DNA from 3 places in the Aminobacter sp. Y103A genome. Region 1 is predicted to be linked to each of the others. Evidence: predicted binding sites of a transcription regulator. Region 1 holds the regulator's gene; each other region holds the start of a gene.

Region 1 (10,486 bases):
CTCAAGCAGCGCGAACGCGCGTTGCAGGATTCGATGCGGGAGAACGAGGTGTTCCGCAGCCTGATCGACAACGTTCCGGTGTCGATCTACGCCAAGCATGACGATCTCAGGCTGATGTATGTCAACCAGGGCTGGTGCGAGCTGACCGGCTATTCCAAAGAGGAAGCGATCGGCAGGACCGACCTGGAGATCTTTGGCCCGGAAGGCGAGCCCTTCATGGAGGCCGACCGCGAGGTCATGCGCCGCGGCACGACGGTTGAGATCGAAGAGACGGCGACATGCGCCGACGGGACGATGCGCCACCAGTTCGCGCGCAAGAGCGCGATGGTGGCCTCCGACGGTTCGCTCTATTTGATCGGCTCGACAACCAACATCACCGAGCTCAAGCAGCGTGAAGTCGAACTCGAGGAAGCGCAGCGCCGGGCGGTGCTGGCCGACCGCGCCAAATCCGAATTCCTTGCCAATATGAGCCACGAAATCCGCACGCCGATGAATGGCGTGCTCGGCATGGCCGAGCTTCTGGCGAAATCCGATCTCGACCCCAAGCAGAAGACCTTCACCGACATCATCGTCAAATCGGGCAATGCCCTGCTGACGATCATCAATGACATCCTCGATTTCTCGAAGATCGACGCCGGCCAGCTGGTGCTCGACCCGATCCCGTTCAACCTGTCGGAGGCGATCGAGGACGTCGCCACGCTGATGTCGACGCGGGCCAAGGAGAAGGATCTCGAGTTGATCGTCAGGATGCAGCCCGATCTCCGGCATCTCTATGTCGGCGACGTCGGCCGCATCAGGCAGATCATCACCAATCTGCTCGGCAACGCGGTGAAGTTCACCGATTCCGGCCATGTGCTCGTCGACGTGACAGGCCGCAGCGACGGCGAGCAGACCAAGCTGCATGTCGCGGTGACCGACACCGGCATCGGCATCCCCGAGGCCAAGCTCAAGCTGGTGTTCGAGAAGTTCAGCCAGGTCGACGCGTCGTCGACGCGGCGGCACGAAGGCACCGGCCTCGGCCTCGCCATCACCTCGCGCCTCGTCGACATGATGGGTGGCGAGATTGGCGTGGAGAGCGGTGAGGGGGCAGGTTCGACCTTCTGGTTCTCCTTGACCCTGCCCAACGCCGGCCGGCTGGAGACGCGGCCGGCAGCACTGATCGACGTCACCGGTGCGCGCGTGCTGATCGTTGACGACAATGCGGTCAACCGCACAATCCTGACAGAACAGATGCTGTCGTGGGGCTTTGATTCCTGTGCCGCCAAGAGCGGCGCCGAGGGACTGCAGGTGCTGCAGGCCGCGCAGGCGATGGGCATCAATGTCGACTGCATCGTGCTCGACTACCAGATGCCGGGCATGACCGGTGCCGAGATGGCCCGGATCGTGCGGCAGTCGCCGACCCTGTCGGACACGCCCGTCGTCATGCTGACCTCGGTCGACCAGTCGCTTTCGGGGCCTGGGCACCGCGATCTCGCAATTGATGCCCAGCTGATCAAGCCGGCGCGCTCGTCTGCTCTGCTGGAGGCGCTGGTCGCGGCGATCCAGCGCAAGCGGGCGCCCAACCTCACGCCGGCGCAGATGGTAGAAGCGCAGGTGCCGGCTAAGCTTCCCAGCAGCCCTGCGCCGCAAGCAACGCGCCTCCGCGGCGGCCAGCGGCCGGGCGGCGATGGCGGGCTCGACATTCTCGTTGCCGAGGACAACGAAGTGAACCAGATGGTGTTCAGCCAGATCCTGGCCGAAACCGAGCTCAGCTTCGAGATTGTCGGCAATGGCCGCCGGGCAGTTGCCGCCTATGGCGAGCGTCGTCCCAGGATGATCCTGATGGACGTGTCGATGCCCGAGATGAACGGGCTCGAGGCGACGAGCGAAATCCGCAAGCTCGAACGCGGCACCGGCATGCGCGTGCCGATCATCGGTGTCACCGCGCACGCACTCAAAGGCGACAAGGAACGCTGCCTCGAAGCCGGCATGGACGACTACCTGCCCAAGCCGATCAGTCCGCGGGCGCTGCTCGAAAAGATCGAGCGCTGGTCGTGGCAGGACGAGGAGCGCCGCGGCGCCGTCTGACCCGAATCCGGAAACCACGCCGGGCCGACGCTCGAAGACTGTGGAAATGTGACAGCTTCCAGTGGCAAAGACCGGCCTGCCGTTGCGTAGGCGGCTTGCTTTCGTTGCCTGCCTGTTGTTTGCCTCGCGCCGGCAAAGGACCGAGGAAACGACCCCTTCAGCGCCATGCACAGCAACCGTTACAGGGGTGACACGAAACTGTCATGCAACTGTAATAGAGGGGGGCTATTGGCTCACCGGGCGCCGAGGAAAGGCGTCATAAGAGATACTCCAACAGGAGCAGGCCCCAATGAAAAAAGCTCTTCTCACTGCGTCGGCTGCTGCCTTCGCGATCGCAGCCTCGGTAGGCTATGCCTCGGCCCGCGACCAGATCCAGGTTGCCGGTTCCTCGACCGTTCTGCCCTATGCAAAGATCGTTGCCGAACAGTTCGGCGAGACCTTCACCAACTTCAAGACCCCCGTCGTCGAATCGGGCGGTTCGGGCGCTGGCATCAAGGAATTCTGCAAGGGCGTCGGCGAGAACACCATCGACATCGCCAACTCCTCGCGTCCGATGAAGAAGGACGAGATCAAGTCCTGCGTCGACGCCGGCGTCAAGGACATCCAGGAAGTGAAGATCGGCTATGACGGCATCGTCTTCGCGACCGACGTCAAGGGCCCGGACTGGGCGCTGACCCCGGAAGACGTCTACAAGGCGCTTGCGGCCAAGATCGCTGTCGACGGCAAGCTGGTCGACAATCCGAACACCAAGTGGAACCAGGTCAACCCGAACCTGCCCGACTGGGACATCGCTGCCTACATCCCGGGCGAAAAGCACGGCACCCGCGAAGTGTTCGAAGAAAAGCTGCTGATCGCCGGCTGCAAGACGCTCGGCGGCGTTGACGCCGGCAAGGCTTCGGGCCTCGACGACAAGGCCGCGGAAGCCGCCTGCAAGGCCGTGCGCAAGGACGGCAAGGCTGTCGACATTGACGGCGACTACTCCGAGACGCTGGCCCGCATCGACTCGAACAAGACCGGCGTCGGCGTGTTTGGCCTGGCCTTCTACGAAAACAACGCCGACAAGCTGAAGGTCGCCACCGTCGGCGGCATCACGCCTTCGGTCGAGACCATCGCCAAGGGCGAGTATCCGGTGTCGCGTCCGCTGTTCTTCTACGTCAAGAAGGCGCATCTCGGCGTTGTTCCCGGCCTGAAGGAATATGTCGAGTTCTTCCTCGACGACCAGATGGTCGGCCCGGAAAGCCCGCTCGCCGACTACGGCCTGGTTGCTGCTCCGGACGCAGAGCGCGCTGCCCAGCGCGAAGCCTTCGGCGCCGGCAAGACCATGTAATCAACGAACTGCCACGGGGCGTCGGAAAAATCCGGCGCCCCGTGGAATATTTCGCCGACTGTCCCGTTCGGCACAAAGAACCGAATTCACCGAGGCCGGCCCATGTCATTCCTGCTTGTCTTCGCCATCGTGCTCGCAATAGGCTTGGCCGCCTTCGTGGTTGGCCGGCAAAGGGCGCGCGCGCAGGACGACGGAACCGTCAAGCCGCACTCGCGGGCGCACTACCATGGCTGGTGGGCATTCCTGACCGGCGTCGTGCCGGCGGTGCTGTTCCTCGCCGCCTGGGACATCGGCGCCAGCGCCTATCTCAACAGCCACATCCATTCGTCCCTGCCGGCCGATGTCGCAGACGGCACCGTCGCGCATGAAGATCTGTCCGCAGGCCTGGTCAAGAGCCTCGCCAGCGGATTGCGCAAGCTCGACAGCCAGACGCTTGCAGCACTGCCCTCGACCTTTACCGAGCTGCAGCCGATGCTTGCCGCCAAGGGCGTGGCGCTGGCTCCCGACACACAGGACTACATGATTCCGATCGCGACTGAGACCAACAGCGTCTCCGACCGCCTCGGCATGATCTCGGCCGTCGTCTCGATCGGCCTCGCCCTGATCGGCGTCGGCTTCGGGCTGAAGGGCATCAGCCCGCGCGCCAGGGCACGCAACAATGTCGAGAAGGTGATGCTGTGGAGCCTGCTCGGCGCCTCGACGCTCGCCATTCTCACGACCATCGGCATCGTTTTGTCGATGCTGTTCCAGACGATCGCCTTTTTCGAGAAGGTGCCGCTGACCAACTTCTTCTTCGGCACGGTGTGGGATCCGCGCTTCGCCGCTGCTGGTGCGGGCGCCAGCGAAGGCCAGTTCGGCCTGATCCCGCTGCTTGCCGGCACGCTTTACATTGCCGTCGTCGCGCTGCTGGTCGCAGTGCCGATCGGCCTGATGTCGGCGGTCTACATGTCGGAATACGCAGCACCCAAGGTACGCGCGGTGGTCAAGCCGGCGCTCGAGCTGCTCGCCGGCATCCCGACAATCGTCTATGGTATCTTCGCGCTCGTCACGCTTGGGCCTTTCCTGCGCGACATCAGCGCGGCGCTCACCGGCGGCACCCCGTTCATCCAGGCGCAGTCGATCCTGACCGCCGGCCTGGTCATGGGCGTGATGCTGATCCCGGTGGTCTCTTCGCTCTCCGACGACATCATCACCGCCGTGCCGCGCGCCATGCGCGACGGCTCGCTCGGCCTTGGCGCCACGCGCTCGGAAACGATCAAGCGCGTCATCCTCCCAGCCGCTCTCCCGGGCATCGTCGGCGCCATCCTTCTGACCGCCTCGCGCGCCATCGGCGAAACGATGATCGTGGTGCTGGCAGCGGGCGTTGCCGCCAACCTGACACTCAACCCTTTCGAGGCGATGACCACCATCACCGTCAAGATCGTCAACCAGCTGACCGGCGATCTTGAATTCAACACGCCGCAGACGCTCGTCGCCTTCGCGCTCGGCATCACGCTGTTCGCGCTGACGCTGGTGATGAACATCGTCGCCCTTTACATCGTCCGGAAGTACCGAGAGCAGTACGAATGACCGATATTTCGCTCGACACGCTGACCGCGTCAGCTGCCCGTCCGCGCCGCGACATCGGCCTCAAGAAGCGCTATGCCGCCGAACGCCGCTTCCGACTCTATGGTGTGCTGGCGATCGCCATCGGCCTGGCCTTCCTGGCAGTGATGCTGACCTCGATCGTTTCCAAGGGCTACACGGCCTTCTGGCAGACGACGGTGACGCTGCCGATCAACTTCGACGAAAAGATCATCGACCCGTCCAACAAGCGGGCGACCGATCCGAATGTGCTGATCACGGCGAACTATCCCAAGCTCGCCGAACAGGCGCTGATCGAGAAGCTCGGCATCGACCCGAACAACAAGGCCGATGTGCGCAAGCTCAAGGGCTTCCTGTCCGACAGCTCGCGGGTCCAGCTCCGGGCGATCGTCGCCGCCGACCCGTCGGTCATCGGCACGACCCGCAACGTCGACATCCTCGCCGCCGCCAATCTCGACTCGGCCTTCAAGGGTCAGATCGACCTCGACGTGCCGGAAAGCCGCCGCAAGGTGTCGGACCAGCAGGTCGAGTGGATGAACAAGCTCAAGGCCGAAGGCGTGATGGCCGAGCACTTCAATACCGGTCTGTTCAGCTACGGCGCATCAAGCCGTCCTGAAACCTCGGGCGTCGGCGTAGCCCTCATCGGCTCGTTCTACATGATGGTGATCGTGCTCTTGCTGGCGCTGCCGATCGGCGTCGCCGCCTCGATCTATCTCGAGGAATTCGCCAAGAAGAGCCGCTTCACCGACCTGATCGAGGTCAACATCAACAACCTCGCCGCCGTGCCGTCGATCGTCTTCGGTCTGCTCGGCCTGGCCGTGTTCATCAATTTCCTCGGCCTGCCGCGTTCGGCATCCTTCGTCGGCGGGCTGGTGCTGACGCTGATGACGCTGCCGACCATCATCATCGCGACGCGCGCCGCCTTGGCTGCCGTGCCGCCGTCGATCCGTTCGGCAGCGCTTGGCCTCGGCGCCTCGAAGATGCAGATGGTGTTCCAGCACATCCTGCCACTGGCCGCCCCCGGCATCCTGACCGGCACCATCATCGGCCTGGCGCGTGCGCTCGGCGAGACAGCACCGCTTCTCTTGATCGGCATGGTCGCCTTCGTCGCCGACTATCCCAAGACGCCGTTCGATCCCGCAACCGCACTTCCGGTGCAGATCTACATGTGGGCGAACGAGGCCGAACGCGCCTTTGTCGAGCGCATGTCGGGCGCCATCATCATTCTTCTCATCTTCCTCATGGCCATGAACATCGTCGCCATCGTCCTGCGCCGCCGCTTCGAGCGCCGCTGGTAGGGCATGGACAAGGAGCATCCTGCTATGAACATCATGACCGAAAAATCCCTCGACGACGCGGTGAATGCTGAGATGAACGCCAGAACGAACGAAATCATCAAGATGCGCGGCGACAAGGTGACCGTGCACTATGGCGAGAAGCAAGCGCTGTTCGGCGTCGATCTCGACGTTCGCCAGAATCAGGTGACGGCGCTGATCGGCCCGTCGGGCTGCGGCAAGTCGACCTTCCTGCGCTGCCTCAATCGCATGAACGACACCATCGACGCAGCCCGCGTCGGCGGCAAGATCACACTCGACAGCGAAGACATCTACGATCCCAAGATCGACGTCGTCGAGCTGCGCGCCCGCGTCGGCATGGTGTTCCAGAAGCCGAACCCGTTCCCGAAGTCGATCTACGAGAACGTCGCCTACGGCCCGCGCATCCATGGTCTCGCCAAGAACAAGGCCGAGCTCGACGTGATCGTCGAGAAGAGCCTGCAGAAGGCCGCTCTGTGGAACGAAGCCAAGGACCGTCTCAACGAGCCGGGCACCGGCCTGTCGGGCGGCCAGCAGCAGCGCCTGTGCATCGCGCGCGCCATCGCCGTTTCGCCCGAGGTGATCCTGATGGACGAGCCGTGTTCGGCGCTCGACCCGATCGCCACCGCCAAGGTCGAGGAGCTGATCGACGAACTGCGCGAGAACTACACGATCGTCATCGTCACGCACTCGATGCAGCAGGCGGCGCGCGTGTCGCAGCGCACGGCGATGTTCCACCTCGGCTATCTCGTCGAGGAAGGCCCGACCGACAAGATGTTCACCAACCCCGACGACAAGCGGACGCAGGACTACATCACCGGCCGCTTCGGCTGAGTGGGTTTCGTCGCGGCACACGATACGAGGAAGAAATCATGGGCGAACATACAGTCCGGTCCTTCGACGAAGAACTTCAGCACGTCGACCAGCTCATCCGCGACATGGGCGATCTTTCCAGCGCAATGGTGGCCGGCGCCATCCGCGCGCTTCTCACGTCCGACCAGGCACTGGCGCAAAACGTCGTTGCCGACGATACGATCATGGACGCCAAGCAGCGCGATCTCGACAATTCGGCGATCACGCTGATCGCCAAGCGCCAGCCGATGGCGCAGGATTTGCGCGCCGTGGTCGGTGCCATCCGCATGGCGGGTGACCTCGAGCGCATCGGCGACCTCGCCAAGAACATTGCCAAGCGGGTCGGCGCTGTCGGCCAGTCGCCGACCCCGCGCAATCTCTCGCATTCGATCGATGCGATGGCGCAGCTGGTGCTCGGCCAGGTTCGCGGCGTCGTCGATCTCTATGTCGCGCGTCAGGCCGAGGGCCTGAAGGATCTGCGCGCCGACGACCAGAAGATCGACATCCAGTACACCGCCGTGTTCCGCGAACTCCTGACCTACATGATGGAAGATCCGCGCAACATCACGGCCTGCACGCATCTGCTGTTCTGCGCCAAGAACCTCGAGCGCATCGGCGACCATGTCACCAACATCGCCGAGAACGCCTATTTCGTCGTGACGGGTACGCAGCTGCCGCTGAACCGGCCCAAGGTCGACGAGACCACGACGACGGTTCCGGCCTGAGCATTTCCGCAACCGCATGCGTTTGGCGCGGGGGCGCTGCATAGGTTAAATCAGCGCATGGTCCAGAAGCGGCCATGCGCAAGGACAAGGTATAGCCAATGATCGCTCCCAAGGTCATGGTCGTCGAAGACGAAGAGCCGCTGGGCGTGCTGCTTCGCTACAATCTCGAATCCGAAGGCTATCAGGTCGAGGTCGTCACGCGTGGCGACGAGGCCGAGATCCGGCTCCAGGAAAACGTGCCCGACCTGCTGGTGCTCGACTGGATGGTGCCGGCGCTGTCGGGTATCGAACTGTGCCGCCGGCTCAGGATGCGTCCCGACACCGAACGCCTGCCGATCATCATGCTGACGGCGCGGGGCGAGGAAAGCGACAGGGTGCGCGGGCTTTCGACCGGGGCCGACGACTACCTGGTCAAGCCGTTCTCGACGCCGGAATTCATGGCGCGCGTCAAGGCGCTGCTGCGCCGGGCCAAACCCGAGGTGCTGTCCTCGGTGCTCAAGGTCGGCGACATCATGCTCGACCGCGAGTCGCACCGCGTCTACCGCAAGAAGAGCGAGATCAAGCTCGGGCCGACCGAATTCCGCTTGCTCGAATTCATGATGCGGCACCCGGGCCGCGTGTTCTCGCGCAGCCAGTTGCTCGACAATGTCTGGGGCGAGACGATCTATATCGACGAGCGCACCGTTGACGTGCATGTCGGGCGCCTGCGCAAGGCGGTCAACAACGGCCGCATGCCTGACGTGATCCGGACCATTCGCGGTGCCGGCTACGCCATCCGCGAGGACTGAGCCGCTTCGGGCTCTTTTCCGCTCAGCTAGGCGACGTCGGCACCGGCACGGCGTGGAGCCGTGCCTGCGGCAAAAATCTCCTGATCAACGGCAAGCAGCGCGCGCATCATCGCGCCCTCGCGTTTGAGCGGAACCTCGTTGGGTTCGGTGTCGAAGGAGATCGCCTTCGAGTGCAGCCCGCCCGCCGTCTTGGCGATGGCCGCGCGCACATGTGGCTCCATGATGTCGAAGGCGGTTGCGCCGACGCCGACGAAGGCGAGGGGGGCCGGGTCGAACAGCGCAAACATCGAGCCGAGTCCAAAGCCGATGGCTTCGCCGGCCTTGCGAAAGGCCTCGCGTTCGGGGCCATCATGGTCACGTGCCGCATCTGCCACGGCCCTGATGTCGTCGTCGGACAGGTCGGCCAGCGGCTCGGCATTCTCGTCGCCAACCCTTGCGTTGCGCCAGATGGCGTAGTTGCCGGCATAGGCCTCGATGCAGCCGCGGCGGCCGCAGCGGCAAAGCGCGCCGTCCGGGCGGTGGATCATGTGGCCGAACTCGGCACCCGACGACTGCGTGCCGGTGAACAGCTCGCCCTTGATGACTAGGCCCATGCCGATGCCGTGCGAGAGCAGGATGGCGATGAAGTCGTCGCGATAACGCACCGGATCTCGCCAGCGCAGGGCCTCGGCGATCATGTTGCAGTCGTTCTCAACCGAAACAGGTACGCCGAACTCCTGCTCCAGCCGGTCGGCGAAGGGGATGTCGTCGTAGCGGGTGATGGGAGACCACAACAGCTTGCGCGAGGCGGCGTCGGTGATGCCCTGGACGGCGATGGCGATGCGTAGGACGGCGCCGCCCGAAGCGCCGGCGCTGTCGATCAGGCGCCGGACCATTCCGACGCATTCGTCGACCAGCGCCTCGGCAGGCATCTGCTGCGTGACAAGCCGCCGGGTCTCTTCGGTCACGGTGTTGCCGGCATAGTCGATGATGGCGGCGGACAGGCTGTTGAGCGAGAGCACGACCGCAACGACAGACGCAGCGTCGGCATCGAGCATCAACCCGACCTGCGGCCGCCCCCGTTTCATGGAGACGGGTTCGCTGAACTTGGCCTCGGCAAGGATGCCTTCTGATATGAGATCGGAGGAAATCGTCGAGATCGTCGAATGGCTGAGGCCGGTGGTGGCAGCGATTTCGGTGCGCGATGGCTGGCTGGCTCGGCGAACCGCGGATATAACCATGGCGCGGTTGCGCCGTCTCAGATCGTCGTGACGTATGCCGACCGACATGTGCTCGTCTTCCTCCCGGCGAAGCGCTGCCCTTCTTAAGCGGCAGTCCCTTACGCGCCAAGTGATTGTGACAGAGCCAGCGCCAAATGTCTCTATTTATTTCGGGCTCCGAAAAAAATAAGGAGCGCTCGCGAAACCATGTTGACAGTGGCCGGGCATTGAGTCAGTATTTTTTCGAGGCTCGAAAAAAAGAGCTTCTCCAAGGGCTATCGCGAAGTAGGCGCGCCCATTGGGCGCAGGGAGGAAATAATGAAAAAGTTTACCACCGCCATCCTGGCGGGCGTTGCCATGACTCTGTCGCTTACGGCAGTGGCTTCGGCAAAGGACAAGGTCATCGGCGTCTCCTGGTCGAACTTCCAGGAAGAGCGCTGGAAGACCGACGAAGCCGCCATGAAGGCCGCCATCGAGGCCGCCGGCGACAAGTACATCTCGGCTGACGCGCAGTCGTCGCCGGCCAAGCAGCTGACCGACGTCGAAAGCCTGATCTCCCAGGGCGCCAACGCCCTGATCATCCTGGCTCAGGACGCCTCGGCCATCGGACCGGCTGTCGACAAGGCCGTCG
Region 2 (10,486 bases), 1.6 Mb from region 1:
GCTGAACCGGCTCGGCCCGCGCCGCTCCGGCATATTGTTTGCGCTCAATGCGCCGATTGCTGCCGTGCTTGGCTGGATGGTGCTGGGCGAGGATCTGTCCGCCAAGGCCGCGGCCGGCATCGGGTTGACGGTCGCCGGCGTGTTGCTGGCGATCCTGTTCGGCAAGCGCCGCGACCAGCTGCACGCCTGGGAGACGGTGAAGGGGCCGCTGTGGATCGGCGTGGCGCTCGGGCTGGGAGCCGCCACCGGCCAGGCGATCGGCTCGATCATCGCGCGGCCTGTCATGGCGACAGGTATCGACCCGTTCCTCGCCTCGATGCTGCGTGTCGGCATTGCCGCCTTCTGCCTGACGGTGCTGCTGCAACTGCCGATCCCGGCGGTGAAGCCGAAGGGGCCGCTGACCTGGAAGGTGGCGGCGTTGACAGCGCTGACCGGCATCATCGCGCTCGCCATCGGCATGACGCTGCTGCTGTTTGCGCTGTCCGGCGGCAAGGTCGGCATCGTCTCGACCCTGTCTGCCACGTCGCCCGTGATCATCCTGCCGATGCTGTGGGCCAAGACGGGCGAACGCCCGGCCGGCGGCGCCTGGGCAGGGGCGGCGCTGGTGGTGGCTGGCATGGCGCTGCTGTTCATGAAGTGAGGGCGGCCGGCGGCAAATGAGGCCCGCACCGGCCCCTGAAATTCAGCAGGATTTGTCAATCCGGATGATGCGATCGTGCCGGGCGGAGCAGGGATCAGCTGATGATGCAGCAAGCCGACATGAACGAGTGCAGACTGGCTGATATGCACAACGTGGCTGCGCTCAACGCCGCGATACCAGAGGCCGTGGCGGCGGCGTTTGCAGCATTCCCCGCGCCGGTGCGGGCGCGATTGCTCGAGATACGCGGGCTGATCCTGTCGACGGCGGCCGAAACGCCGGGCGTCGGGCCATTGACCGAAACGCTGAAATGGGGCGAGCCGGCTTATCTGACAGAAGCCAGCGGCAGCGGCTCCACCATACGGCTCGGCTGGCCGAAGCCCGGCGGCCAGACCTGCGCGGTGTATTTCAACTGTCAAACGACGCTGGTGGAGAGTGTTCGCGCCCATTTTGGCGAAACCTTCACCTATCAGGGCAACAGGGCGCTCCTGCTCGACGTCGATAAACCGTTGCCGGCCCCATTGGCGATCTGCCTGGCGATGGCGCTGACCTATCACCGGCGGCAGCGCTGACCCAGCGGCACATCTCAATCAGTGCAGTTTCGTCACCAGCCGCACCAACCAGTCGGTCAGGCCCTTGTAGGGCGGGCGGATCAGGTCACTGGCCGAGGGCTCGTATTTGCGCAACACCGGCATCGCCTTGGAGAAGGTGAGGAAACCCTCGCGGCCGTGATAGTGGCCCATGCCGGAGGCGCCGACGCCGCCGAAGGGCAGGTTGGCGCAGGCGAACTGGTAGAGCGTGTCGTTGACACAAACGCCGCCGGCGACGATGCGCGACAGCATTGTTTCGATCTCGGCCTTGTCGTCGCCGAAGCAATAGAGCGCCAGCGGGCGGTCTCGCTCCACCACATAGGCGATGGCCTGGTCCAGCGAAGCATAGCCGACGATGGGCAGGATCGGCCCAAAGATCTCGTCGCGCATGACGGCGCTGTCAGGGGCGGGATCGAGCACGGCGGTCGGCGCCAGCAGGCGCTCGCGGCCGGCGGGCAAAGTGGCGATGTCGAGCAGTGGGACCCGCTCGTGGCCGCGTACGGCTGCGTCGTCGAGCAGGCCGCTCAGGCGGGCGAACTGGCCGTCATTGACGATCGAGGTGTAGTCGTCGAAACCTTGCCTGGCGTTGTAGCGGGCACTGACTTCCTGCTTGACCAGGCGGACGAGCTCGTCGCGCTTTTGCTGCGGCACCAGAACATAGTCGGGCGCGATGCAGGTCTGGCCGGCGTTGAAGAATTTGCCGGTGGCGATGCGCCGGGCCGTGCGTTCGAGATTGGCCGACGGCGCGATGATGGCTGGCGACTTGCCGCCGAGTTCGAGTGTCACCGGCGTCAGGTTGCGGGCGGCCGCGGCCATCACCTTGCGGCCGACAGCCGTCGAGCCGGTGAAGAACAAGTGATCGAAAGGCAGTTCGGAAAAGGCCGCCGACAGCTCAGTGCCGCCTTGCGCCACCGCCACCCGCGCAGGCGGAAAGACTTCTGCCAGCAGCGACTGCAGGAAGGCGGCGGTGCGCGGCGTGTGTTCGGAGGGCTTGAGGAAGACGTGGTTGCCGGCGGCGATGGCCGCGACAAGCGGTGCCAACGCCAGGTTCACCGGATAGTTCCACGGCGCGATGATGCCGACGACGCCAAGCGGCACGTGGCGGATCTCGGCGCTGGCGGGCAGAAGCTTCCAACCGGCCGAACGACGCTCGGGCTTCATCCACGATTTCAGCATGCGTTGCGTGTGCTTGATTTCAGACAAGACGACGCTGCCTTCGCCGAGCAGGCTTTCATGGCGGGAGCGGTGGCCGAAATCGGCGCTGATTGCCTCGACCATCTCGTCGAGGCGCTGGCCGAAAGCGCGCTGCAGGCGCTTGAGGTCGTCGACGCGCTGGGCATAGGACGGCCGCGTCTCGAGCCAGGCGGCGCGCAGCGTGTCGAAGGTTGCCCTGAGGTCGGGCTGGCTGTCGTTAGGCTTCAGCATCGTTTTCCGTCGAACGGGCGAAGAGATACTGCGCTGCATAATAGGTGCCGAGCACCCAGATGGCATTGTAGGGAATGTTCCAGCGGAAGCGGCCATAAGCAAGCACTGTGTCGCTGACCATGAAGAACAGGCCGCCGAGGGCTGCAAGGCGTGCCGCTTTCTGCGCGGGCGTGCCGGCAAGCTGGCGGTCGCGCGACAGCGCCTGGGCGGCCATGGTGGCAAGCACCAGCGCGTAGATCGCAACCGGAATGCGCATGGGCGAGGGCAAATACGACCACAGCCCGGCGAAGACGGCAGCGGCCAGCGCGGCAAACAGCGCGAAGATGCCGATATTGCCTGCAAATTTCGAATCGCGGGTCAGCGCCCAGATATAGGCGCAGTGGGTGAGCAGGAAGCAGACGAGGCCGGCAAGGAAATAGTCTCCCGGCAGCATCAGGAAAAAGTCACCCACCGCGGCAAAGCCGAGGCCAATGGCGATCGGCAGGCCATAGCTACGCGAATCCATGCCGCGCAGCACGGCGATCAGCAATAGCAGCGTCGCCGTCGGCTTGGTGAGGTAATGCAGCCAGCGCCAGTGCGAGCTGGCATCGGGCGCGATCAGGCTGCCCAGAATGGCCAGCACCGCGCAGATGGCGAAGAGCCGGTAGATCGTTGCGTTGCTGCGTGTCGCCGTGCCCATGCCGCGCGCCCCCTCGTGCTGCCGATGTCAGGATAAGCCAATGTTTTCGGCAGTTTGTCCAGTTACCCTTACGTAAAGTGCGGGAAGGGCAGGTGCCAATGTTTGGGGTCGGGTCACGGGGCCGTTGCGCAAATGCGATACGCGCGGAGCATAACGCGCTGTAAGGCGAATTGCAGTTTACGTTTCGTTCACCATCGCCTACACCCCGACCTCCCAGAAGCCTGCCAGTGATTTGCGCCCCGATGCAGAACAAATCCATCCGCTTTCGCGCCCGTTCGTTTGTTGCCTTCGCGCTTGTGCCCGAGGCGCCGCTGGACCAGTGGCTGCAGGATCTCGACCGCTGGATCGAGAATTCTCCCGGCTTTTTCAAGGGTCGGCCGGTGGTGCTGGACCTCAATGCGCTGAAGCCGCTGGCCGACGAAATCGGCGCCCTGGTGGCCCTGATCGCCGAGCGCGGAATCAGGACCTATGCGATCGAGGCCGACTATATCGATTCGCTCGGCGACGAGCTGCCACCGAAACTGGCCGGCGCGAGGAAGACGATGGTCGAGGAAGAACAGGTCGACGCCGAAGCGCTGGCGAAGGCCGAGGAGGCCGCCAAGGCGCCGCTGTCACCGTCCAACACACTGATCGTCGAGCAGCCGGTGCGTTCCGGCCAGTCGATCGTCCATCCGCATGGAGACGTGATCGTCATGGGCTCGGCAAGCTTCGGTTCCGAGATCCTCGCCGGCGGCTCGATCCACGTCTATGGCACGCTGCGCGGCCGCGCCTTTGCCGGCGCCTGGGGCGACCGCAGCGCCCGCATCTTCTGCCGCCGCAACGAGGCCGAGCTTTTGGCCGTCGACGGCTGGTACCGCACCGCCGAGGACATGGAGCCGTCGATGCATGGCAAGGCGATCCAGGTCCATCTGGAAGACAACGCCATCCAGGTCGCGCCCCTCAATTGACAAACGGAGACAACAAAATGGGCAAGGTAGTGGTCGTCACATCTGGCAAGGGCGGGGTCGGCAAGACGACCTCGACGGCTGCCCTCGGTGCCGTGCTCGCCCAGTCCGGCAAGAAGGTGGTGCTGATCGACTTCGACGTCGGCCTGCGCAATCTCGACCTGGTGATGGGCGCCGAGCGTCGCGTCGTCTTCGACCTCGTCAATGTCACGCAGGGTCAGGCCAAGCTGGCGCAGGCGCTGATCCGCGACAAGCGCGTCGAATCGCTGTTCCTGCTGCCGGCTTCGCAGACGCGCGACAAGGACGCGCTGACCGAGGAGGGTGTCGCCGGTGTCATCAACGCGCTCCGGGACAAGTTCGACTACGTGCTGTGCGACAGCCCGGCCGGCATCGAGCGCGGCGCCCAGCTTGCCATGCGCTTCGCCGACGAGGCCGTCATCGTCACCAACCCGGAAGTCAGCTCCGTCCGCGATTCCGACCGCATCATCGGCATGCTCGATTCCAAGACGCTGAAGGCCGAGAAGGGGGAGCGCGTCACCAAGCACGTGCTGGTAACCCGCTACGATGCCGGCCGCGCGGCCCGCGGTGAGATGCTGTCGATCGACGACGTGCTGGAAATCCTGTCGGTGCCGCTGCTAGGCATCATTCCGGAAAGCCAGGGCGTGTTGCGCGCCTCCAATGTCGGCTCGCCAGTGACGCTGAACGAGCCGACCAATGCCGCTGCGCGCGCCTATGCCGACGCTGCCAAGCGCCTTGAGGGCGAGGACGTGCCGATGGTCACGCCGGTCGAGAAGAAAGGTCTCCTTAACCGTCTTCTGGGAAGGAGAGTGGCATGAAACTGCTCGACTTCTTCAAGCGTGGCGGTAGTGCACCGGTGGCGCGCGAGCGTCTGCAGGTGCTGCTCGCCTATGAACGCAACAACCGCAACCAGCCCGATCTCGTCGCCGTGCTGCGCGAGGAGATCATCGCGGTCATCGCCAAGCACGTCCAGGTCAACCAGGATGACGTCAAGATCACCATGGATCGCGGCGCCACCACCTCGACGCTGGAAATCGACATCCATATCCCCAACGCCGGCATCAAGGCCGCGGCGGCGATCTGAGCGAAGACGCAGGCTGGCTGGGCGATCCGCCGAGAGGCCGCCGGTGTGCAGGATGTCGTGCCTGCCACGCCGGCGATGGCCTGAGGTGTCGTGGCGGCAGCACCCGCATCGACGATCCCGAAGGTGAGGGCAGCTTTTCAGGCTGCGGCTTCGTGAACTCGCAATCTCGTATCTCCTTGTTGTCATGCGGCGGTCGCTGAGGGGCGTTAGGGCAGGCGGACCTCGAACGATGGACCGCAACGATGCCCGCAGATGCTCTCTCGCCCGAACTGCTCGCTTATTCCAGTGGACGCAACACGACCCAGCCGCCGCATCTCGGCACGCGCTATCTACGCGCTGGTGGCTTCCTGCCTGAGCCTGGCAACACCATCGTCTGCCATGTCTCGAAGGGCTCGCCGACGCTGGAAGGTCTGGTCGAGGCCCGCGAGAAATTCCTCGCCATGCCCGAGGCGAGGCACTTCGTCTTCACTCCCATCACCAGCCTGCACATGACACTGTTCCAGGGCGTCATCGAGTACCGTCGCAAGCCGGGATTCTGGCCGGATGGCCTGGCGCTCGACGCGTCGATCGAGGAGTTGACCGAGATCATGGCCGCGCGGCTGGAGACGCTGCCGGTCTTGGAGCCGTTCCAGGTCGAGGTGACACATGCGCGGCCCTCCGGCCTTCTGGTTGACGGTGCCCGGGAACGCGACCGCAGGGCAATGCGCCAATGGCGCGACGTGCTCGCCGACCTGCTCGGCTACCGCCATCCCGATCATGACGACTACCCGTTCCACATCACCTTCGCCTACGCCATCGACTGGCTCGACGACGACGCCTTGCCGCGCTGGCAGGAGATGCTGGGCGAAGTGGCCGGCGACATCAGGCGCAAGATGCCGATCCTCGAACTCGACCCGCCGGCGTTCTGCTCGTTCGAGGACATGAACCACTTCTGCGAGTTGCTGGTGCTTGGCGGCCTTGGGCGGAAATTGCGGAGGTGGGAGGCACTCGGCAGCTGAATGAATGGATCGCGGCGAGCGTCGCGATCCCGGTGACGACCTGTACGCCGCCCAGCGCTGGCGCGCCTAAAGGCGCTTGTCGATCCAATTGGTCATGTCGGCAATGGCGTCTTCCTTGCCGATGTCGTTGAGCAGATCGTGATAATGGCCCTCATAGAGCTTCAGCGTCTTGTCCCGGGAGCCGGCGGTTTCGAAAAAGTATTCGCTTCCATGGCAGACGGTGGCCTTGTCGGAGGTGCCGTGCATGATCAGCACCGGCAGGGTGATCATGGGGAACTCCTCACGCAGCCTTTCGTCGGCGCGGACGAGCGCTGCGACGGTCAGCGCCGGCTGAACCTCGTGGGCGATCAGCGGGTCGCTGTTGAGAGCTGCCACCGCATCCGGGTCGCGGGAAAAATCCTCGTTCTTGAGCTTAAGCACCGGCAGGCGCGGGGCGACGTGGCTGAGTCCTTTGATCGCAGCGAGCGCGAACCCGGGCGCCGGCACCTGGAAGGCAAAACTCTCGCAGATGAAGCCGGCAAGCTCCGACTGGTTTTCGAGCGTGTAAGTGGCCGAGACCACGCCGCCGGCGCTGTGGCCGAGCAGGAACAGCGGCAGGCCGGGATATCGCGACTTGGCAATCCGGATCGCGCCGGCGACATCGCTGACATAGTCGTCGACCGTCTCGACAAAGAAGCGTTCGCCGTCCGATTTGCCGCGTCCGCGCAGGTCGAGCGCGAAGACGGCAAAGCCGTGCTTCACGAGATGCTCCGCCGCCCAGCCATACTGCCCGCCATGGGAATTGACGCCGTGGCAGATGACGACGACGGCGCGCGCCTTGCCTTCCGGTCGCCGCGACCTGAGGAAGATGTTCAGCCCTCCGGCGCTCTGGAATGTCTCTTCGGTCGTATCAGCTCCCCAAGCCTGCATCATGACTACCCCCGCAGTTGATGAAAAGAACCTCCCATCGAGGCCAAGGAACTGTGAGCGCCTTTGCTCAAGCGCGCAAGCATGGGTTGTGCAGGCGCCTGTCGGGGGAAGCCGCGACCTCTTGCGCCTAGCGCCCGACCGGTTGGAACAGCTCGACGAGATTGCCCGAGGGGTCGACGAGCAGGATCTGCGCGCCGCCGGGGCCCTTGATCATGTCGTTGCGGAACTGCGCGCCCTCGGCCTGCAGTCGCGCCACCTGCGCCGCGAGATCGTCGACGATCAGGTGGATGCGGTTCCAGCCGCCGGCGCGCGGCTGGGCGCCATCGGACATCGGCCGTGCCGCCGAACTGGTCGGGCCGCTGAGCAACAGGCGCAGCGACCCACGGGAGACGTCGGCAAAGGCCGGCGCATAGTTGGTAAGCACCTCGAAGCCGAGATGGCGCGTGTACCAGTCGATCGAGACCTCGACGTCGTCGACGAGGTAGCGGACATTGACCATTTCAGAGGGTACCGTGTCAGATGGCATCGGTTACTCCCGGGATGGGGGCACAGTCGCCGCAGCAGTCTGCTACGACGACGCGTCCTTGCCAAGACGGCTGGTCTAGGCGGGCGGGAGTTCGAACAGCAGGGCGCCATGCTGCCGGCCGCGTTCGACATAGCCGATGATGCGGAACCAGCGCGCGACCTCGGGGCGATCGAGCCAGCCGCGCGAGTGGATCGGCACGTTGCCGGCAAGTTGCTGGATACGGCGGATGTGACGCTTGCAGAACCGGACCGTGGGCGCGGCGAAGAATTCGTCCTGGGCGGCGAAGAGTGTTTCGGCCGCGTCCGAATGCTCGTGCCAGGCGATGATCGCCACCGGGCGGTCACCTTCGACAAGCGCGTGGGCGCGTCCTTCCTTCAGGTTCATCATCAGGTTGTCGTAGGCGCTCTTGGCGTCCTTGCCGGCGGCGGCATACTCGTCGGACATCCGTTTGGACAGGTCATGGAAGACCACCTCGAGGTCGCCGATGGTCGCTGTTCTTGCGCGCATATCTCCTCCTTCGCACCCCTGGAGGCAGTTTGCCCTAGGGAAGAACGATGTCCAGTGAACAATTTTTGGCTGTTCCGGTCGCGAGGAAAAGATATTCCAGCAACACTGCGCGTATTTCGTGCAGCAGATTTGGTGCAGGCAGCAAGTTGTTTTGCCGAGTAACAGCTGAAATCGATGGCTTGTTCCGTCTGGGCATGGTCTGTTCATTCCAGTCCAAGACGTGGCCTTCCCCCGGGCGTAAATGAAAGGGGCTGGCGGCAGGGGCCGCCGCTGCGCCGGCCGTTGCCGGTCGAGGGGCGAGGCATGGGCAGAACCGCATTGTCAGGTCATCGGGCATGGATCGGCAGTGGCGCGCTGGCGCTCTGCTACGCGATCTCGGCCTGCTCGACGACCACTGAATCGAACTTCGAAGGCCCTGGCTATTCCGACGACACGCGCAAGCTGGAAAAGCAGATGATGGCGGAGGCGACTGCGCTGGGAACGGCGCAGGGCGTCGCGGGGGTAGCCGCCTCGATGCTGCCAATGGGTGCCGGCAGCCTTGTTACCACGACGGCGGGCAGGGCTGCCCGCGACGCGATGATCATCCGCCACGACAAGGTGATGCGCGAGCAGATCGAGCGCGACAACGCCGAATTCTACAAGCGCTACGGCATTACGGAGGCGGATGCCGGCCCTGTCGTCGCAAACCGGAGCCCGGGCGAGCGCAAGCGTTGCGCCAGGAGAGGCGGGGTGCGGCGGTGCTGAGATTGCGGTCTTTTCGCAGCCTCCATCACACCCTGCATCGGCAATTCTGAAAAGCCATCCGCGAGCGGCCGTGTTCCGAAACCAGGAATGGTTCTACGATACGGCCTTCAAACTAGGCGGCCAAGCAATTGAGCCACGCCCGTTGCCAAGCCCACAAGCAGCAGGACCAGCAGCACATTTAGCGACCGCTTGATGGTGTAATACATCAGGCGATTGGTCGCCTTCAGCGCTTTGATCCGTGCCAGCAGCGGTGATAGCCGGGCAAAGGCCCTGTTGGCCAGACCGCGATGGTCTTCCGGTGTGTTGGGCACGACCGAGGCACGGGTTATGCCCTGGTAGAAAAAGTTGAACAGCGCCCCGATCGGGTTCAACGGGCGTTTGACGTCGCACATGAGGATGAGACGGTCGGAGTCGGTGTCGTTGCGGACATAGTGCAGGTAGGTCTCGTCGAACATCAGCACCTCGCCATCGCGCCAGCTCTGATTGCGGCCATCGACATTGATGAAGCAGTCGTCCGAATTGGGTGTCGCCAGGCCAAGATGATAGCGCAGGGATACGGCGAGGGGATCGGCATGCCTGGTCAGTTTTGAGCGGCCCGGCAGGAAGGCGAACATGGCGCCATGCACCGCCGGCACCTGCAGCAATATCTCTGTCGTCCGGGGACAGAGCCGCCGCGCGGAATGGTGCGTGTAGCCATACCAGTTGAGGTAGAAGCGGCTCCAGCCATATTTGAAGAACGTCCGAAAGCCGACATCGTAGGAGCCTGCCGTGCCCGGACGCTTGGTCGCGTCAAAATAGCCCTGGCGCACCAGCTCCAGCCCTTCGTCGCGGATCGTCTGCCAGTTCTGGCGCAGCAGGCCGACTTCAGGGAACTCGGCCGGGTCGAGGACGGCCTTCGATCCACGCCGCAGCGTGGTCATGTAGAGCACGCAATTGAGGGGCGTGAAGATCGGCCAACCCTTGCGGATATACTCGGTCAGGCTGTTGTAGCGAGCCTCACCCCTGAAACGGTAGACATAAACGATGCTTATGGCGGCGAGCGCCAGAATGAACGCGGAAACCAGCATGAGTTCTCCTTGGAAAACCTTCCGCGCGACTGATTACGGATGACGCATTGCAGCAGCATTACGTGACTGTGCCCGGCTACAGCTCGCCACCGATCGGCTTTGCTGCCGGCAGATCGGATCGTTGGGTCGGGCAAACTGGCTGGCATTCCTTGGCTGATTGGGACGATGTGCCCCCACCAACGACAAAAGCCGCCGATGATTTCGGCGGCTTTTGCAGGCGGATGTCGGTCGGGCCATAGGTGTTGACCCAGACCGTGCCGGCCTTGAGGCGCCTGGTGAAGTCGTGGGCGCGGCCGATATCTGCCGTCCAGACCCCGGCGGCGAGGCTGTAGACAGTTCCGTTGGCAATGCGCAGTGC
Region 3 (10,486 bases), 2.7 Mb from region 1:
TGGTCGGCGTTCCGCGGGTGCCATATGTGTATTTTTGAGCACGCCCGGCCATTGTCGCAGCGTTGGGGAACAGAACCGTCGAGGCGTGCACGACCGGCGGATTGACAAAGCCATGAAAGCCGTGTGGATCGTGCCCGGAATGCGTCAGCCGCGTGTTGACGCCTTTGATCCTGCCATTGTCACGAGTCATGAATCCGCACCCTTTCAGTGAAGACGCCAGCCATAAGGCGACTGCCCGACCCGTGCAACCGCCGCAGGCGCCCGTTCGGCTGGGCCAGATCTGGCCGCGCGGCCACGCCGGCCGGCTGTGGGAGACGGTGGCGTTTTCCTCGCGGCGCATCCGCCGCCGGCCGATCGGCCCGGCGCAGCCGGTGTGGACGCGCGGCCTGACCTTGCTGCTCCTCTGCGGCGCCGTCGCGGTCGGGCTTTTGTTCACGATCGATTCGGCGGTCATGAACTTCATGCTCAGCAACCGCAACGGCCTGACTGCCTGGCTTGCCTGGCTGAGCGACATCGGCCGCTCGGAATGGTATCTGGTGCCGGCCCTGCTGGTCTATCTCTTGACCGCTTCGGCCGACTGGCGCGGTACAGCTTATGGCGTCAAGGCGCGGCTGGTGACCTTGTTCGGCCAGGCCGCCTTCGTCTTTGGCCTCGTCGCCTTCACCGGCATCGCGGTCAACATCATCAAACTGTTTTTCGGCCGCGCCCGGCCGGCCTTTTATGGCGAATATGGCGCCTATCATTTCGACCCCTTCGTGGTGACGCGGTATTCCTCGAGCTTTCCCTCCGGCCACGCCACGACGATCGGCACGGTGGCGGCGATCCTGATGATCTGGTTTCCGCGCCACTGGCTGGCGATCGGCATCGGCGGGCTGGCGCTGTCGGCGCTCCGGATTCCGGCGGCGGCGCATTATCCCTCCGACATCACCGCCGGCTTCCTGTTCGGCCTGATCGTGACCATCATTGCCGCCCGATTCTTCGCCGTGCGCCGGACAGGCTTCACGCTGGTGCCCGGCAGGCTGCTGCCCAGAGCTGTCGGTTTCGGCAGACGAAAACGCGCCGCCGGCTAACGTCTTTCAAGTGAAGCCGGGCCTGGCCGCAGCAATCCCTGCGGCCGCCATCTAATACTAAAGGCGCAGCCGACGGCAGCGGGCCTTTATTGCTTGACCTCACAAGAATTATCGCCTTCGATGCATGCGTGAACCGGACTGCAGCAATGCGCGCCGGACAGGACGCGCAATCCGGATTTGGGCCGGATAGGGGATGCTGAGTTCACAATTCAAAAAGGCAGGCACAAAGCCTGTAAAAAACAGAAGGGTTCGTGGGTCATGAAGTACATCATTTCAGGCATTCTCGGGGCAGCCACGCTCGGCATGGTGGCGACCGCCGCATCTGCCGGCACCCTTGAGGACGTCAAGGCAAAGGGCTTCCTGCAATGCGGCGTCAGCACCGGCCTGGCCGGTTTCTCGGCGCCGAACGACAAGGGCGACTGGCAGGGTCTGGACGCCGATTTCTGCCGCGCGGTTGCCGCTGCCGTGTTCGGTGACGGCACCAAGGTCAAGTTCACGCCGCTCTCGGCCAAGGAGCGTTTCACCGCGTTGCAGTCGGGCGAAATCGACCTGTTGTCGCGCAACACCACCTGGACCATCAACCGCGATACGGCTCTTGGCCTGAACTTTGTCGGCGTCACCTATTTCGACGGCCAGGGCTTCATGATCAACGCCAAGAAGCTGCCGGGCGTCAATTCCGCGCTGCAGCTTTCGGGCGCCGCGGTCTGCGTGCAGACGGGTACCACGACCGAACTCAATCTCGCCGACTACTTCAAGGCGAACAAGATGGAGTACAACCCGGTCGTCTTCGAGAAGCTCGAAGAGGTCAACGCCGCTTATGACGCCGGCCGTTGCGACGTCTACACCACCGACCAGTCGGGCCTCTACGGCATCCGCCTGACGCTGGGTGCGCCGGACGATCACGTCGTGCTGCCGGAGATCATCTCCAAGGAGCCGCTCGGACCTGCCGTGCGCCAGGGCGACGACAAGTGGTACCACATCGTCAAGTGGACCTATTTCGCGCTGCTGACCGCCGAGGAACTCGGCATCACCCAGGCCAATGTCGAAGAGATGAAGGCGTCGGGTAACCCCGAGGTCAAGCGCGTCCTCGGCACCGAAGCCGACACCAAGATCGGCACCGATCTGGGCCTTGGCAACGATTGGGTCGTCAGCATCGTCAAATCAGTGGGCAACTACGGCGAAGTCTTCGAACGCAATGTCGGCCAGGGCAGCCCGCTGAAGATCGCCCGCGGCATCAATGCGCTCTGGACCAAGGGCGGCCTGCAGTACGCACCGCCGATCCGCTGATCCGAAGTCTCACCCGGAGGGCGGCGCAGCCGCCTTCCGGCTCCTCTTTTGAAGGGACTTCCGATGGCTACGCAGGACATTCCCCAAGACGTAGGGGGCGGCCGCGCGTCGCTGCTCTACGACCCGAAGGTGCGCGGCATCTTCTTCCAGATCCTGGTCGTCGTTGCGCTCACCGCCTTCGTCTACTGGATCATCGGCAACACGGTTGAAAACCTCAAGCGCGCCAACATCGCCTCGGGTTTCGCCTTTCTCAACGGCCGCGCCGGTTTCGACGTCAGCGACACGCTGATCGCCTTCGATTCCGATTCGACCTACAAACGCGCCTTGCTCGTCGGCCTGATCAACACCGTGGTCGTGGCCGGGGCGGGTATCGTCACGGCGTCGATCCTCGGCTTCCTGATCGGCATCGGACGGCTGTCCAACAACTGGCTGATCCGCAAGATCTGCACCGTCTATGTCGAGCTGTTCCGCAACATCCCGCCGCTGCTCGTCATCTTCTTCTGGTATTTCGGCGTGCTTTCGGTGCTGCCCTTGCCCAAGGAGAGCATCGAGCTGCCTTTCGGCTCCTATCTCAACAGCCGCGGCTTCTATTTCCCCAAGGCGGTGTGGGGCGAGGGCGCATGGCTGATCGGCGTGGCCCTTTTGCTCGGCATCGCGATGTCGTGGTTCGTCGCCCGGCAGGCGCGTCAGCGGCAGATGGCAACGGGCGCGACATTCCCGGTGTTCTGGACCTCACTGGCACTGATCGTCGGCCTGCCGCTCCTGGCGCTTGTCGTCACCGGCTTTCCTGTCAGCTTCGACCTGCCGCAGAAGTCGACCTTCAACCTGACCGGCGGCCTGCAGATCAAGCCTGAGTTTCTCTCGCTCTATCTGGCGCTGTCGTTCTACACCGCAGCCTTCATCGCCGAGATCGTGCGGGCGGGCATCCGCGGCGTCAACAAGGGTCAGACCGAGGCCTCGTCGGCGCTCGGCCTGCGCTCCGGACAGGCACTCAGGCTGGTGGTGGTGCCGCAGGCGATGCGCATCGTCATCCCGCCTCTGACCAGCCAGTTTCTCAACCTGACCAAGAACTCGTCGCTGGCGATCGCCATCGGCTATCCGGACCTGGTCGCGGTCGGTGGAACGGTGCTCAACCAGACCGGACAGGCGATCGAGATCGTGGTGATCTGGATGGTCGTCTATCTCGGCCTGAGCCTGATCACCTCCGCCTTCATGAACTGGTTCAATGCCAAGATGGCATTGGTGGAAAGGTAGGAGGCGGACATGTCACTCAACACAGTTGGATACGTCCGCACCGAGATGGCGCAGCCGCAACCGGCGCCGCTTCGCGAGCGCGGGCCGGTGGCCTGGATTCGCAAGAACCTGTTCGCCAATCCGTTCGATTCGGTGCTGACCATCATCGGCATGATCATCGTGATCATGATCCTGCCACCATTGGTCGACTGGGCGCTGGTCCAGGCGCAGTGGACCGGCACCGACCGAACCTTCTGCTCGACCGTCGCCCAGGGCGGCATCCAGCCGGAAGGCTGGTCCGGCGCCTGCTGGGCCTTCGTCAACGCCAAGTTCGGCCAGTTCATGTTCGGCCGCTATCCGATCGAGGAGCGCTGGCGCGTCATTCTGGTGGCGATCATGTTCGTGGCGCTTCTGGTGCCGCTGCTGATCCCCCGGGTGCCGCGCAAGGGGCTGAACGCATTCCTGTTCCTGGTGGTGTTTCCGATCGTCGCGGCCTTCCTGCTGATCGGTGGGTTCTTCGGCCTGCCGCATGTCGAGACCCCGCTCTGGGGCGGCCTGCTGGTGACGCTGACCCTGTCTTATGTCGGCATCGTCGTGTCGCTGCCGCTCGGCATCCTCCTGGCGCTCGGACGGCGCTCGAAGATGCCTGTCGTCAAGATGCTCAGCGTCATCTTCATTGAGACTGTGCGCGGCGTGCCGCTGATCACGGTGCTGTTCATGGCCAGCGTCATGCTGCCCCTGTTCCTGCCGGCCGGCGTCAGCTTCGACAAGTTCCTGCGGGCGCTGATCGGTGTGTCGCTGTTCGCCTCGGCCTATATGGCGGAGGTGGTGCGCGGCGGCCTGCAGGCGATCCCCAAGGGCCAGTATGAAGGGGCCGATTCGCTCGGCCTCAGCTATTGGCAGAAGACCGGACTGATCATCCTGCCGCAGGCGCTGAAGCTGGTCATCCCGGGCATCGTCAACACCTTCATCGGCCTGTTCAAGGACACCAGCCTGGTCTACATCATCTCGATGTTCGACCTGCTCGGCGTCGTCAGGCAGAATTTTTCGGATCCGGCCTGGGCGTCGCCCCAGACCCCGGCGTCAGGGCTCGTCTTTGCGGCGCTGGTGTTCTGGATGTTCTGCTTTGGAATGTCGCGATATTCCATTTATATGGAGCATCGCCTCGACACCGGGCACAAGCGATAACGAACAACAAAAGGGAACGGCCCATGGCCATAGAAAACGCAGTCAGCGCCGACGACATCAAGGTCGATGGGGCAAAGATGCACATCTCCGATACCGACGTCGCCATCGACATCGTCGGCATGCACAAGTGGTATGGCGAGTTCAACGTGCTCAAGGACATCAACCTCAAGGTGATGCGCGGCGAGCGCATCGTCATCTGCGGTCCGTCCGGCTCGGGCAAGTCGACAATGATCCGCTGCATCAACCGTCTGGAAGAGCACCAGAAGGGCAAGATCATCGTCGACGGCAAGGAGCTGACCAACGATCTCAAGAAGATCGACGAGGTCCGCCGCGAAGTCGGCATGGTGTTCCAGCACTTCAACCTGTTCCCGCATCTGACCATCCTGGAGAACTGCACGCTGGCGCCGATCTGGGTGCGCAAGACGCCGAAGAAGCAGGCCGAGGAGCAGGCGATGCACTTCCTGCGTCGCGTCAAGATCCCGGAGCAGGCCAACAAATATCCGGGCCAGCTGTCGGGCGGCCAGCAGCAGCGTGTGGCGATCGCCCGCTCGCTGTGCATGAACCCGCGCATCATGCTGTTCGACGAGCCGACCTCGGCGCTCGATCCGGAAATGATCAAGGAGGTGCTGGAGACCATGGTCGGCCTCGCCGAAGAGGGCATGACCATGCTGTGCGTGACCCACGAAATGGGCTTCGCCCGCAAGGTCGCCAACCGCGTCATCTTCATGGATCAGGGCCAGATCGTCGAAGAGAACACGCCAGCTGAGTTCTTCGACCATCCGCGCCATGAGCGCACCAAGCTGTTCCTGAGCCAGATCCTGCACTAGGAATCGGATTCCGGAAATCAGAAAGCCCGGTCGTATTTCGGCCGGGCTTTTTTGTTGCAACAAGTGCTGCGGAAGCGGGGACGGCGGCGGGTGAGAAGAATTCTACGTCTGCTGGGCGCTATCGTGCTTGTCGCCGTGGCGGCGTTCGCGTTGGGTACGCTCGTACCACGGCCGCTGTTCGGCGGTGCTCCGGACGGGGCAAGTCCCCGCCATATCCTCGTCTTCACCAACCCGATCCACACCGACATCGCCGTGCCGATCGACGATGCCGTGCTGCAGAAATTCGGCTTCCTGCTCGACGCCGGCATCCAGGCCGACCTGCCGGCGGCGCGTTACCTGGTGTTCGGCTGGGGCAGCAAGGCCTTCTACATCGGCACGCCGACCTGGTCGGAGCTGAAGCCCGGACCGGTGTTTGCGGCGCTGACCCTCGACAATTCGGTCATGCATGTCGATCTCGCCGGCGACGTCGACCTGCCTCAGCCCGCCGTCCAGCGTTTCGAGCTCGGCGAGGCGGGTTTTGCCGCCATGCTCGACTTCATCGAGCGCAGTTTCGTGCGCGACGAAGGGGCCGTTCAGCGCATTTTCGGGGTAGCCTATGGCGAATATGACGGCTTCTTCGATGCCCATGGCAAGTTCAACGCACTCGCCGGCTGCAACACCTGGACGGCGGCGGCACTCCGGGAAGCCGGCTTGACGACAGGCTGGTGGAACCCGCTGCCGGCGACCTTGAATTTTTCGCTCGGCCTCTACAACCGGTCGTCGGATGATCTAGGCGGCGACCAGCCCGGCGGCGTCCAGCCATAAAGCCAGTCCATGTCGGCGGCGAGGCTCGCCGGCGACTTGAACCTGAGGAACAGGTTGCGGGCGAGCGCCACCGGCCCGCTCGCATGCCAGGCGAAATGGTTGAGCGCGCCGCGCCGCGCCACCCTGGCGACACGCGCCTTGCGCACCGCTTCCCACTGTTGCAGCGCATCCGCCTTGTTCTGGGCGGCGAGCACGGCGTCGGCCAGCGTCCAGGCATCCTCGATCGCCATGGCGGCACCCTGGGCGGCAAAGGGCGTCATGGCATGCGCCGCATCGCCGATCAGCACGATGCCGGATGCCGAGGTCCAGGGACGGGAGGCATCGACAGTGTGCAGCGGCCACACCGTCCACGGCCCGGCCTCCTCGACAAGCCGGGAGAGTGCCGGGGCCGTGCCCTGCATGGCGCGGGCCAAGGCGCCGGCATCGGTTTCACCGGACCATTGCTCGGAAATTGCCGTGCCGGGGGTGAAGGCGACAAGATTGACGGCATGGCCGGCGCGGACCGGATAGGCGACGAGGTGGAAGCCCGGATGCAGGAAGGTCGTGACAGTCGTCAGCGATGTCACTCCGGCGAACTGCCGGCCCAGCTCGCTGTCGACCGGGATCGTCGTGCGCCAGGCCAGCTCGCCCGAGAACCGGCTCTTTTCATGCGGGCCGACAAGGCGCCGGCTGGCCGACCAGACGCCGTCGGCGGCAACGAACAGGCCGGCCTCTTGCTGTGACGTGATGCCGTCCTGGGTGATCGAGATGCTGAGGCCGTCCGCCCTGGGCTCGACCGTGTCGACCGTCGATCCGGTGGCGACCGAGATCAGCAGGCTTTCGCTGACGCGGCTGAGCAGCGCCGACTGCAGATCGGCGCGGTGGGCAACGAGGTAAGGCGCTTTCCAGCGGCGTTCGGCCGCAGCACCCAGCGGCACGCGGCCGCGCTCGACAAGGCTTGCCGCGCAGCGCAGCACCACCGCCTCGGGCCGCACGGCAGACCTGCTGACCAGATCGAGCACGCCGAGGCGGTCGAGAATGCGGGTGGCGTTGGGAGAAAGCTGGAGACCGGCGCCGACTTCTTCGAGCACCGGCGAACGTTCATGGACGTGGACACGGACGCCGTGCCGGGCAAAGGCAAGGGCGGCGGTCAGCCCCGCGATGCCGGCGCCTGCAATGACGACCGGCGGCGACCGCATGATCGTGCCTGGGCCTCAGGCGGCGCGATCGATGGCGTAGAGGCTGCCCGCCGGCAGGGTCTCGGTGGCCTTCAGCTTGGCGGAGTAGCGGTACAGCGTCGAGCAGTAGGGGCAGACCTTCTCGGAATCGGCGCCCATGTCGAGGAACACATGCGGATGGTCGAACGGAGCCTTGGCGCCCACGCACATGAACTCCTTGACGCCGATCTCGATCACGGCATGTCCAGCGTCGTTCTGGAAGTGGGGGATGGAGCCACCGGCCATGGTATTTTCCCTTCTGAGGACCCTTATTGCAGAGCGTTTGTATCATAAGCGGCGGCTTTGCAAGATGCTGAAATGAAACTGTCGCAATTGCCTGTCAGAGGATAAGTTGAGCCGGATAAGCGGCGGAACGCGGCAGTGGGGAAGGGTTGTCCAAATGAATCAGCTGAAACCGGTCCATACCGATTTCGTCAACGACAAGTCGCCGACCGGCGCGATCGACGGCAATCCGGACCGCTTCGTCAACCGCGAGTTTTCCTGGCTGCAGTTCAACAGGCGGGTGCTCGAGCAGTCGCAGAACCCCAACCATCCGCTGCTCGAACGCGTCCGCTTCCTGTCGATCTCGGCCGGCAATCTCGACGAGTTCTTCATGGTCCGCGTCGCCGGTCTCGCCGGGCAGGTGCGCGAAGGCATCACCATCCGCAGCGCCGACGGCCGCACGCCGGAACAGCAACTCGACCAGCTGCTGCACGAGGTCGAGCGGCTGCAGGAAGACCAGCAGAAAAGCCTCGCCAGCCTGCTCGAGCTGCTCAAGCTCGAAGGCATCGAGACCATCGCCTCGGCGGATCTTACCAAGGAAGAGCGCAAGTGGCTCGAAGATCATTTCATGGAGCAGGTCTTCCCGGTGCTGACGCCTTTGTCGATCGACCCGGCGCACCCGTTCCCCTTCATCCCCAATCTCGGCTTCTCGATCGCCCTGCAACTGCGCCATCGCAAGAGCGGCGAGGAAATGACGGCGCTGCTGCGCCTGCCGGTGGCGCTCAAGCGCTACATCCGCTTGCCCGACCGCAAGCGCTCGGTGCGTTTCATCCCGATCGAGGAAACGGTCAACCTGTTCATCGGCAAGCTGTTCCCCGGCTATGAGGTCAAGGGCTCGGGCACCTTCCAGATCATCCGCGACAGCGATATCGAGGTCGAGGAAGAGTCCGAGGATCTTGTCCGGCTGTTCGAGACGGCACTCAAGCGCCGCCGCCGCGGCTCGGTGATCCGCGTCGAATTCGACAGCCTGATGCCGGCCGAGCTGCGCGAGTTCGTTGCCAGCGAACTGGGTGTCGCCTCGAACCGCGTCAGCGTGCTGAGCGGGCCGCTGGCGATCAACCAGATCTCGGAGATCGTCTCGATCGCCCGCGACGACCTGAAGTTCCCGCCCTTCAATCCGCGTTTCCCCGAGCGCATCCGCGACCATCGCGGCGACTGTTTCGCGGCGATCCGCGAGAAGGATTTTGTCGTCCACCATCCTTATGAATCGTTCGACGTGGTGGTGCAGTTCCTGCGCCAGGCGGCGATCGATCCGGAAGTGGTGGCGATCAAGCAGACGCTTTACCGCACCTCCAACGACAGCCCGATCGTGCGCGCCCTTGTCGACGCCGCCGAGGCCGGCAAGTCGGTGACCGCACTCGTCGAGCTCAAGGCGCGTTTCGACGAGGAGGCCAATATCCGCTGGGCCCGCGATCTCGAGCGTGCCGGCGTGCAGGTGGTGTTCGGTTTCCTCGAACTCAAGACCCACTCCAAGATGTCGCTGGTGGTGCGCCGCGAGGACGGCCGCCTGCGCAACTACGTCCATCTCGGCACCGGCAACTACCACCCGATCACCGCGCGCATCTACACCGACCTGTCCTTCTTCACCACCGATTCGGCGATCGCGCGTGATGTGGCGCATATCTTCAACTTCATCACCGGTTATGCCGAGCCGGCCGACGAGATGTGCATCGCACTGTCGCCCTACACGCTGCGCAGCCGCATCCTCAAGCACATCGCCGACGAGGTCGAACATGCCCGCGCCGGCCGGCCGGCGCAGATCTGGATGAAGATGAATTCGCTCGTCGATCCCGACGTCATCGACGCGCTTTATGACGCCAGCCGCAGCGGCGTCGAGATCGACCTGGTGGTGCGCGGCATCTGCTGCCTCAGGCCGCAGGTTCCCGGCCTGTCGGAGAATATCCGCGTCAAGTCGATCGTCGGCCGTTTCCTCGAGCACAGCCGCATCTATTGTTTCGGCAATGGCCACGGCCTGCCGTCGGACGAGGCGATCGTCTATATCAGCTCGGCCGACCTGATGCCGCGCAACCTCGACCGGCGCGTCGAAACCATGGTGCCGATCGCCAAACATTCGACCGTGCACGAGCAGGTGCTGGGCCAGGTCATGCTGGGAAATATCATGGACAACCAGCAAAGTTTCGAAGTATTGGCGGATGGAACCTCGCGGCGGATAACGCTCGACGAGGGCGAAGAGCCGTTCAATGCGCAGGAATATTTCATGACCAATCCGAGCCTCTCCGGACGGGGTGACGCGCTGAAGTCTCACGCGCCCAAACGCATTGCCCAGTTCAAGCGTCGCAAGAAGGCGGAGGCGGCGGCCGGCTGATGGCGCAGCTTTCGCAGGGCCGGCTCAAGGACCGCCGACCGCTGTCGATCATCGATATCGGCTCGAACTCCATACGTCTCGTCGTCTATGAAGGGTTGGCACGCTCGCCGACCCTTCTGTTCAACGAAAAGATGCTCGCCGGCCTCGGCCGCGGCATCGTCTCCACCGGCAAGCTCGACCCCGAGGGCGTGACCCGCTCGATGGAGGAGTTCCGGCGCTTTCGTGCGCTGTCCGAGCAGGCCGGCGCGGAAAGGATGTATGTGCTGGCCACCG

Evidence for each region. The regulator PhoB, encoded in region 1, activates phosphate uptake and scavenging genes when phosphate is short. The targets are predictions, from matches to a motif close to TGTCATNNANCTGTCAT.
Region 2: a site for PhoB is predicted at 5,558-5,574, ahead of Amn_RS16530 (DUF1868 domain-containing protein). Genes of this name have one in related genera too.
Region 3: a site for PhoB is predicted at 7,920-7,936, ahead of Amn_RS11205 (RNA degradosome polyphosphate kinase). Genes of this name have one in related genera too.

The regions. Positions count from the first base shown of each region.
Region 1 is NZ_AP017986.1:4,943,219-4,953,704, reverse strand. It holds gene Amn_RS24250 (response regulator) at 1-2,067, shown strand, start outside; gene Amn_RS24245 (PstS family phosphate ABC transporter substrate-binding protein) at 2,357-3,394, shown strand; gene pstC (phosphate ABC transporter permease subunit PstC) at 3,497-4,963, shown strand; gene pstA (phosphate ABC transporter permease PstA) at 4,960-6,276, shown strand; gene pstB (phosphate ABC transporter ATP-binding protein PstB) at 6,301-7,125, shown strand; gene phoU (phosphate signaling complex protein PhoU) at 7,164-7,868, shown strand; gene phoB (phosphate regulon transcriptional regulator PhoB) at 7,967-8,656, shown strand; gene Amn_RS24215 (ROK family protein) at 8,683-9,924, opposite strand; gene xylF (D-xylose ABC transporter substrate-binding protein) at 10,174-10,486, shown strand, end outside.
Region 2 is NZ_AP017986.1:3,368,906-3,379,391, reverse strand. It holds gene Amn_RS16565 (DMT family transporter) at 1-640, shown strand, start outside; gene Amn_RS16560 (DUF1801 domain-containing protein) at 742-1,209, shown strand; gene Amn_RS16555 (coniferyl aldehyde dehydrogenase) at 1,228-2,652, opposite strand; gene Amn_RS16550 (lysoplasmalogenase) at 2,639-3,331, opposite strand; gene minC (septum site-determining protein MinC) at 3,574-4,278, shown strand; gene minD (septum site-determining protein MinD) at 4,296-5,111, shown strand; gene minE (cell division topological specificity factor MinE) at 5,108-5,377, shown strand; gene Amn_RS16530 (DUF1868 domain-containing protein) at 5,620-6,375, shown strand; gene Amn_RS16525 (alpha/beta hydrolase) at 6,442-7,287, opposite strand; gene Amn_RS16520 (VOC family protein) at 7,412-7,810, opposite strand; gene Amn_RS16515 (hypothetical protein) at 7,886-8,317, opposite strand; gene Amn_RS16510 (VIT1/CCC1 transporter family protein) at 8,621-9,061, shown strand; gene Amn_RS16505 (aspartyl/asparaginyl beta-hydroxylase domain-containing protein) at 9,169-10,128, opposite strand; partial or broken gene Amn_RS16500 (aldehyde dehydrogenase family protein) at 10,343-10,486, opposite strand, start outside.
Region 3 is NZ_AP017986.1:2,279,897-2,290,382, forward strand. It holds gene Amn_RS11160 (cystathionine beta-lyase) at 1-190, opposite strand, end outside; gene Amn_RS11165 (phosphatase PAP2 family protein) at 243-1,070, shown strand; gene Amn_RS11170 (amino acid ABC transporter substrate-binding protein) at 1,329-2,357, shown strand; gene Amn_RS11175 (amino acid ABC transporter permease) at 2,421-3,611, shown strand; gene Amn_RS11180 (amino acid ABC transporter permease) at 3,621-4,778, shown strand; gene Amn_RS11185 (amino acid ABC transporter ATP-binding protein) at 4,802-5,605, shown strand; gene Amn_RS11190 (TIGR02117 family protein) at 5,696-6,409, shown strand; gene Amn_RS11195 (FAD-dependent monooxygenase) at 6,352-7,587, opposite strand; gene Amn_RS11200 (zinc-finger domain-containing protein) at 7,603-7,851, opposite strand; gene Amn_RS11205 (RNA degradosome polyphosphate kinase) at 8,006-10,213, shown strand; gene ppx (exopolyphosphatase) at 10,213-10,486, shown strand, end outside.